DNA from 2 places in the Pseudarthrobacter sp. L1SW genome. Region 1 is predicted to be linked to the other one. Evidence: predicted binding sites of a transcription regulator. Region 1 holds the regulator's gene; the other holds the start of a gene.
The links. Region 1 encodes LexA, which represses DNA repair genes until DNA is damaged. Its sites were predicted from a motif close to TCGAACANNTGTTCGA; they were not measured.

Region 1 (4,282 bases):
TTCCCCAGCGAGGAGCCAGCCGAGGGCCAGCTGTTCAGCCTGGGCGAGGACACCAGCGTGCCCCACTTCGCGGCAGCCGTGGGCGGCCCGTCGTCCCAGCTCGGCAAAGAGGTTGTGCGGCTCCGGGAATGGGCGGAGAAGACCCACACCGGGGACCGTGACGAACTCCTCCCGGGAGTGACGGACCGCGCCTGGCGGCAGGTGTCCGTGACTTCCATGGAGTGCCTGGGCGCCCAGAAGTGCCCCATGGCTGCGGAATGCTTCAGTGAGCTCGCGCGCCAGGATGCTGCGGAAGCGGACGTGGTGGTCACCAACCACGCGATGCTTGCCGTCAGCGCGTTCGAGGGCCTGGCCGTCCTGCCCGAGTACGACGTCGTGGTGGTGGATGAGGCCCATGAACTTCAGGACCGGGTCACGGGGGCGGTCTCAGGCCAGCTTTCCGTGGCCATGGTCCACGCTGCTGCTGCCGGCGCGCGGAAGCACACCGCCATTACCGTTGACGCGCTGAATGCCGCAGCCGCCAACTTGGAGCTTGCCCTGGCGGGCGTGCCGAACGGCCTGCTGCCGAACGGGCTCAACGACGAACAGCTGGACTGCGTGGACCAGTTGCGCGACGCCTGCCGTGCTGCCCTCTCGGATTCGAAGGGGGACAGCAGCACCACGGCCGACGGCGGCAGGCAGCTCGCGCGGTCCCGGCTCCTGCTCATCCTGGAACTTTGCGAACGGCTCCTCGCAGCCCGGGAGAACCGCGAAGTGGTGTGGTTCTCGCGCGCCAGTTCTTTTGACCCGGCGCAGGGATTCTCCCAGCCGGACGAGACCGCCCCCGCCTTGATCAACATCGCGCCGTTGTCCGTTGCCGGAAGGCTGCGGGAAGGGCTCTTCGCAGGCCACACGGTGGTGCTGACCTCAGCGACGCTGGCCATCGGATCGGCGTTCGAACCGGCCGCAGGCGGACTGGGACTGGTGGGTGACGGGGCCCCGAGCTGGACGGGCGTGGACGTGGGATCGCCCTTCGACTACCAAAAGCAGGGCATCCTCTATGTGGCCGGTCACCTGCCGAAGCCGGGCAGGGGCGGGTCGCCGGAAGCGCTGGACGAGCTGGAAGCCCTGATCCGTGCTTCAGGTGGCGGGGCGCTGTGCCTCTTCTCCTCCCGCCGGGCGGCAGAAGAAGCGGCCGAGGCACTGCGTCCCAAGCTGGGCATGACGGTCCTCTGCCAAGGTGACTCCACCATGACCGGCCTGGTGAAGCAGTTCGCCGACGAGCCCGATACCTGCCTGTTCGGAACCATGTCCCTCTGGCAGGGCGTGGACGTCCCGGGAGGCTCGTGCCGGCTTGTGGTGATCGACAGGATTCCTTTTCCGCGGCCGGACGATCCCCTTATGACCGCCCGTTCACGGGCCGTGGCTCAGGCCGGCGGGAACGGCTTTATGACGGTTTCCGCCACGCACGCCGCGATCCGGCTCGCCCAGGGGGCAGGCCGGCTGATCCGTTCCACCGGCGACAGGGGAGTGGTGGCCGTCCTTGACTCCCGGCTGGCCACCGAGCGCTACGCGGGGTTCCTCCGGGCTGCCCTGCCGCCGTTCTGGGCCACGACAGACCGGACGACGGCGATTGCCGCCCTGGAGCGGCTGGCCCGGGAAAACGCCTGAGCCGTCAGGCAGATTGAGCAGGCCGTGCCAGGGCAAACATGGCCTGGTGCGGGGCTGGGCAGGGCGTTACAGCGAGCGGAGTACCGAGACAACCTTGCCCATGATGGTGGCGTGGTCCCCAAGGATGGGTTCGTACTGGGTGTTCTGCGGGAGCAGCCACGTGTGGCCGTCGCGTTGGCGGAAGGTCTTGACGGTGGCCTCGTCATCGAGGAGCGCAGCCACGATATCCCCATTGGCCGCATCCTGCTGGCGGCGAACCACAACCCAGTCACCGTCGCAGATGGCTGCATCCACCATGGAATCCCCGGCCACTTTCAACATGAACAGTTCGCCCTGCCCCACCAGCTGCCTGGGGAGCGGCATCACGTCCTCCACCAGCTGGTCAGCAAGGATGGGACCGCCCGCCGCGATCCGGCCCACCAGGGGAACCATGGCTGTGTCCAGGGCGGTGGGCAGTTCGGTGACAGTGCCTGCGCCCGGTGAACGCGGGGCGGACGGCTGGCTTGCGGGCTTTGCAGCCCCGCCATCCAGGGTGAGTGGCATCAGGACCTCCATGGCCCGCGGACGCTTGGGGTCGCGGCGGAGGTAGCCAAGTTTCTCCAGCTGGGACAGTTGGTGCGTGACGCTCGAAAGGCTCGCCAGTCCCACGGTGTCGCCGATCTCCCGCATGGAAGGCGGGTACCCGTTCTCATTGACCGAACGCTGGATGGTTTCGAGGATCTTCTTCTGCCGTGGAGTCAGGCCCTTGGCGGTCCTCTTCGGTTGCGCGGTTCCCCTGCCCCCGGCGGCTGCTGCTGCCATATTCGCCAATGCCTTTCGGTTTCCGCCGGGCCGCTCCACGGCCAGGCCCTGGAAGGTCCCGTCCTTGAATGTCAGACCCTGCTGGTCGACTGTCCAGGTGGTTGTTCTTTGGTTCAAAACTAGGCCAGCCGCATTGCTTTTTCAAACATTTGTTCTAGCGAGTCTCGACAAGATTCGTTGATAGGTGCTAAAACTGAGGAAGCAAAGTTCGAATATATGTTCTACTCACCGCCCCGGTCATTCGAAGAGCAGGCCGGAAGGCCGCCGGGTGCAGGTGGTGGGGAGGACGTCCGGGCAGCACAGTACGGTCCAGGAGGGCTCAGATCATGTCAGCTACATCTGTTTCGCGGGGTTCACGCCAGCAGCTGCTTTCGGTGCAGCAAATCCTGTCCGAGTCCGAGATCCGGCAGGCCGAACGGCCGGCGCCGCTTCCGCCGCTCCGCCTGACGCGCCGCGGCCGCATCGTGCTGATCGGGATTCCGCTGGTCATGCTGGCGGCCCTGCTCCTCTCCCTGGCGGGCTTCTTCAATGCCCCGGCCAAGGCGTCGGAGTCTGCTGCTGATCTTGCTACCACGCCCACTGTCACGGTCACCGTCCAGCCCGGCGAGTCGCTGTGGGGCATTGCGGCCAGCGTCGCACCCGAGCGCGACCCCCGGGACGTCGTGGCGGACATCGTCCAGCTCAACAACCTGCCTGCCGGCGCGGTCTTCCCCGGCCAGCAGCTGTTCGTGCCCGCCACCTAGCCCCCGGGCATCATGCCTGTCCGGCAACGGAAGGGGCGCAGCACGCCGAGGGCGAACAGGGAGCCGTCACATTTTCCGGTGTCCGGCGCGGGCACTAAACTGTTCAGGTGAATGACCAGCTAGAGCGCCTGAACCGGCTTCCCCTCCGCAGCAACCTCCGTGGGCTTACCCCCTACGGCGCGCCCCAGCTGGACGTTCCAATTCTCCTGAACGTCAATGAAAACACCCACGGGGTCCCGGCGGACGTCAGGGCAGCCATCAGCGCAGCGGTGTCAGAGGCGGCAGCCGGCCTCAACCGATACCCGGACCGGGAATTCACGGACCTGCGGAAGGCGCTGGCGGAGTACCTGGGGCACGGGCTGGACGAATCCAACCTGTGGGCGGCCAACGGCTCCAACGAAGTCCTGCAACAGATACTCCAGGCCTTCGGAGGCCCGGGACGCACGGCGCTCGGATTCCCTCCCACGTACTCCATGTATCCCCTGCTGGCCAGCGGAACAGACACCGAATACATTGTGGGCGAGCGGGCCGAAGGCTACGGGCTGAGTGCTGAATCCGCAGCGCGGCAGGTCAAGGAGCTGCAGCCCAACATCGTCTTCCTGTGCTCACCCAACAACCCCACGGGAACCGGCCTTGGGCTGGACGTGGTGGAAGCCGTCTACGAGGCCGGCGAGGCAAGCCAGACGATCGTGATCGTCGACGAGGCGTACCACGAGTTTGCGCATGACGGAACGCCCAGTGCGCTGACGCTGCTGCCAGGCCGGGAACGGCTGATCGTCTCGAGGACCATGAGCAAGGCGTTCGCGCTGGCCGGCGCACGCCTCGGCTACATGGCGGCAGCCCCCGAAGTTACCGATGCACTGCGGCTGGTCCGGCTTCCGTACCACCTTTCCGCCATCACGCAGGCCACCGCCCTCGCAGCCCTCCAGCACCGGGAGGCGCTGATGGCGGATGTGGAAGACATCAAACGGCAGCGGGATCGCATCGTCTCCGAGCTGACGCGGATGGGCCTCAAGCCTGCCGCCTCAGACTCCAACTACGTATTCTTCGGCGGCCTGGAGGACCCCCACCAGGTGTGGCAGGGGCTG
Region 2 (4,282 bases), 1.6 Mb from region 1:
TGCCGATGGCGGCCAGGAACATCAGTGGCACGCTGCCGGATTCCAGGCTGAGCAGGAACGCCGGCGTCAGGGTGGCACTGGCCACGGCGCCGTAGATGAACACGGGCTTTCGGCCGATCTTGTCCGCCAGCATGCCGAACAGCGGCTGGGTGCCCAGTGCCACCAGGTTGGCTCCGACAACGAGCCACAGCGTGGTGGTGCCGTCCACGCCGGCAACGGTCTTGGCGTAGCTGATGGCCAGGGTGCCGAACACGGTGGAGACGGCGGCGATGAAGGCGCAGCAGATGACGCGGAGGACGTCGCGCCAGTGGCCCTTGAGCAGGTCGGCGACGGGCAGCTTGGAAATCTGTGCGGACTTCTGTGCTTCCTCGAAGGCCGGCGGCTCGTGCAGGGTGCGGCGGATGATGAATGCAACAACAACGACGACGGCGCTGAGCCAGAAGGGGATGCGCCAGCCGATGCCGTACTTGATGTCGTCCGGGAGGGCCAGGACGGGGATGAAGACGAGGGCGGCGAGGATCTGGCCGCCCTGGGTGCCGGTGAGGGTCCAGGAGGTGAAGAAGGAACGGCGGTTGTCCGGAGCGTGCTCCAGCGTCATGGAGGAGGCGCCGGCCTGCTCGCCGGCGGCGGACAGGCCCTGGCACAGCCGGGCCAGCACCAGCAGGGCGGGTGCCCACCAGCCAACCGTGTTGAAGTCCGGCAGGCAGCCGATCAGGAAGGTGGAGGCACCCATCAGCAGGAGGGTGAACATCAGGACCTTCCGGCGGCCCACCCGGTCACCGAAGTGGCCCAGGATGACGGCGCCCACGGGACGGGCCACGTAGGCGAAGCCGAAGGTTGCGAACGACATGATGGCGGCGTTGGCATCGGCGTCGGGGAAGAAGACCTTGGGGAAGATCAGGGCGGCGGCGGAACCGAAGATGAAGAAGTCGTAGTACTCGACGGCGCTGCCCAGGAAGCTGGCAACGGCTGCTTTCTTGGGCGTTCGGCCGTGGGTGGCAGTGTCCGTTCCGGCGGACGGAAGTGTCTGGCTCATGGAGTTCCTTTGTGTGACGACATTGTCGCGGATGGATCTGGGGGTGCAGCCGCCGCTGCCTTGGTGCGGGCGGGGCGCGTTGCGGCTGGAGTCCGATAGAAGACCCGGACGAGTAGCCACATTGTGAGAGCTACTTGTGCGATACAGCAATGATGACTGTGAGTGGAGTCACTTGTCAAGAAAATAATCACCATCTAGAAATAGCTCTCACTATGTGGCAACATCGAAGTATGAGTGTGAATCAAACCACAGCTGACGATGATGTAGCTGTCGAGACCAATGCGGACGCCAAGGCCACCAAGGCGGACCGTACCGACATGGTGGGCAAGGCCCTGGGCCTCCTGGTACTGCTGGGGGATGAGCCCCGCGGAGCCAGTGCCGCGGAAATCTCCCGCCGCGCAGACCTGCCCTTCAGCACCACCTACCGCCTGCTGGGCTCGCTGACGCGGGACGGGTTCGTTGACTATGAGCCGGACGGCCGGCGGTACCACCTGGGCCTGCGGATCTTCCAGCTGGGCCAGCGGGTCTCAAACCATCACGGGTTCGCCGGAACGGCCATGCCGGTCCTGCGCCGCGTGACGGAACAGACGGGTGAGGCAACCATCCTGAGCGTCCGGGACGGCCACCACCACCTCACGGTGAACAAAGTGGACGGGCCGCAGATGTTCCGGGTGACCAGCGACCCCGGCCACCTGGGCTCCCTCTCCACTACCGCCGTCGGAAAGGCCCTGGTGGCCTTCGCCGAGGATGCCGAGCGGGAGAAGCTGCTGGCGGAGCTTCCGCTTGAGCGGCTCACGGAAAAGTCGATTACCGATCGCGACGCTTTCCGCGCCGAAATCGAGAAGGTCCGGCGCCAGGGGTTTGCGGTGATGGATGAGGAGAACGAGACGGGCATGCGCGCCGTCGCGGTTCCGCTGCTCAACTCCCAGGGCCATGCGTTCGCCTCGCTGGCCACGGCGGTTCCTGTCTTCCGCCTGAGCCTTGAAGGCCTGGAGGCCCACGTCCCACTGTTGCAGGACGCGGCTGCGGAACTCGCCGCGCGGCTTCCGCAGCGCTGACCCGGGCGTGCCACCACGCCCGGGAAGCCGCGGAACAAAGCATGATTGTTCGTATGTAGAACAAGAGTGCGAGAAGTGAACATTTGTTATATCGTTATTCCAGTCACCTGGTGCCAGCGTACGCCCAAAAGCAACGCCGCCCGCCGGGTGCCGTACCAAAGGAGCTGCACGGATGAGTAATCGCACTGAGTCCTACCTTGTGGGACTGGTCGGCGACGGCGTGATGCCGTCACTCACCCCGCCCATGCACGAACGCGAAGGTGATGTGCAGGGCCTGCGTTACCTTTACCGGCCCATCGACCTGCTCGAGCTGGGCCTTTCCGGGGAATCCGTGGGAGAGCTCCTGAAGAGCGCACGGAACCTTGGCTTTAACGGCCTGAACATCACCCACCCCTGCAAGCAGCTGGTCCTGCAGCACCTGGACGAGGTGTCCCCGGACGCCCGCCGGCTGGGGGCCGTCAATACGGTGGTGATCGAGGACGGCCGGTTCGTTGGCCACAACACTGACTTCTCCGGCTTTGCCGCGGCTCTCGCCGCCGGCCTACCCGGTGTGAAGCTGGACCGCGTGGTGCAGCTCGGCGCCGGCGGTGCCGGGTCCGCCGTCGCCTACGCCCTGCTCACCGCAGGCGTCCGCCACCTGGACCTCGTGGACATGGACGCAGCGCGCGGCGCCGCCCGCGCGGCTGAACTGGCCGGCTTCTTTCCGGACAGCACCGTGGCGGCACGGACGACGACGGAGCTGCCGCAGCTGATGCGGCTGGCTGACGGACTGGTGCACTGCACCCCGGTGGGCATGGCCGCGCACCCCGGCGTCCCCGTGGACCTGGACCTGCTGGAGCCCCGGCACTGGGTTGCGGACATCGTCTACCGCCCCATTGACACCGAACTGGTCCGCGGTGCCCGCGCCAGGGGCTGCGACGTGCTGGACGGCGGCCGTATGGCCGTGGGCCAGGCCGCCGACGCCTTCCGCATCTTCACCGGCCTCGAAGCGGACCCCGACCGCATGCGGAGCCACTTCCTGGAACTTGTGGCCGCCGAGGAGGTGGCCGCCTGATGCGCACCGGAATCGCGACGGTCTGCCTCTCCGGCACCCTGAAGGAAAAGATGCAGGCCTGCGCCATCGCGGGCTTCGACGGCATCGAGATCTTCGAGCAGGACCTGGTCACCTCGCCACTGAGCCCCGAGGACGTCCGCAAGATGGCCGCCGACCTCGGCCTGGGGCTGGACCTCTACCAGCCGTTCCGGGATTTCGACGGCGTCACGCCGGACCTGCTCAAAGCCAACCTCCGCCGGGCCGAGGCAAAGTTCAAGCTGATGTCCCGGCTGGGCATGGACACCATCCTCGTCTGCTCGAACGTGGCCACGGCAACAATCGACGACGACGGCCTCCGCGCCTCCCAGCTTGCCGAACTTGCGGAACTGGCCGGGGACCACGGCGTCAAGGTGGCCTACGAGGCCCTGGCCTGGGGCAAGTACGTCAACGACTACGAGCACGCGTACAAGCTGGTGGAGATGGTGGACCACCCCAACTTCGGCACGTGCCTGGACTCCTTCCACATCCTCTCCCGCGACTGGGACACGGCTCCCATCGAGAAGATCAACGCGGAGAAAATCTTTTTTGTCCAGGTGGCGGACGCCCCCAAGCTCTCCATGGACGTGCTCTCCTGGAGCCGGCACTACCGCGTATTTCCCGGCGAAGGGCAGTTCGAGCTCGCCAAGTTCATGGGCCATGTGGTCCGCGCCGGCTACACCGGGCCGGTCTCCCTGGAAGTCTTTAATGACGTCTTCCGCCAGTCCGACGTCGAACGGACAGCCGTTGATGCCATGCGTTCGCTGATCTGGCTCGAGGAGCAGAGCGCCACATGGCTGGCCGTGAACGACACGGACGGTACGGAGGGCAGCGTCGCCGCGCGCCGCCGTCGTTATCCCATGGAACTGGCCACCTTGCCCAAGGTGAACGAACCCGCCGGCTTCAACTTCGCCGAGGTCAAGGCGGACGACACGGCGCAGCTCGAGAAGCTCCTGGGCCAGCTCGGCTTCGGATTCGAGGGCCGGCACCGCACCAAGGACGTCCAGCTGTGGACCATGGGCCAGGCCCGCGTGATCATCAACGAGCAGGCGGCGCAGCACGCTGAGCCTGCCATCGCCGCTTTGGGGTTCGACGTCGATTCCCCCGTAATTGCCTCAG

Region 2: the regulator LexA is predicted to act here: its motif matches at 2,170-2,185, upstream of KTR40_RS18615 (shikimate dehydrogenase).

What each region holds. Positions count from the first base shown of each region.
Region 1 is NZ_CP078079.1:1,517,447-1,521,728, forward strand. Features, by position in the region: gene KTR40_RS06995 (ATP-dependent DNA helicase) at 1-1,650, shown strand, start outside; gene lexA (transcriptional repressor LexA) at 1,717-2,451, opposite strand; gene KTR40_RS07005 (LysM peptidoglycan-binding domain-containing protein) at 2,826-3,194, shown strand; gene KTR40_RS07010 (histidinol-phosphate transaminase) at 3,302-4,282, shown strand, end outside.
Region 2 is NZ_CP078079.1:4,016,918-4,021,199, reverse strand. Features, by position in the region: gene KTR40_RS18625 (MFS transporter) at 1-1,036, opposite strand, end outside; gene KTR40_RS18620 (IclR family transcriptional regulator) at 1,267-2,094, shown strand; gene KTR40_RS18615 (shikimate dehydrogenase) at 2,267-3,148, shown strand; gene KTR40_RS18610 (sugar phosphate isomerase/epimerase and 4-hydroxyphenylpyruvate domain-containing protein) at 3,148-4,282, shown strand, end outside.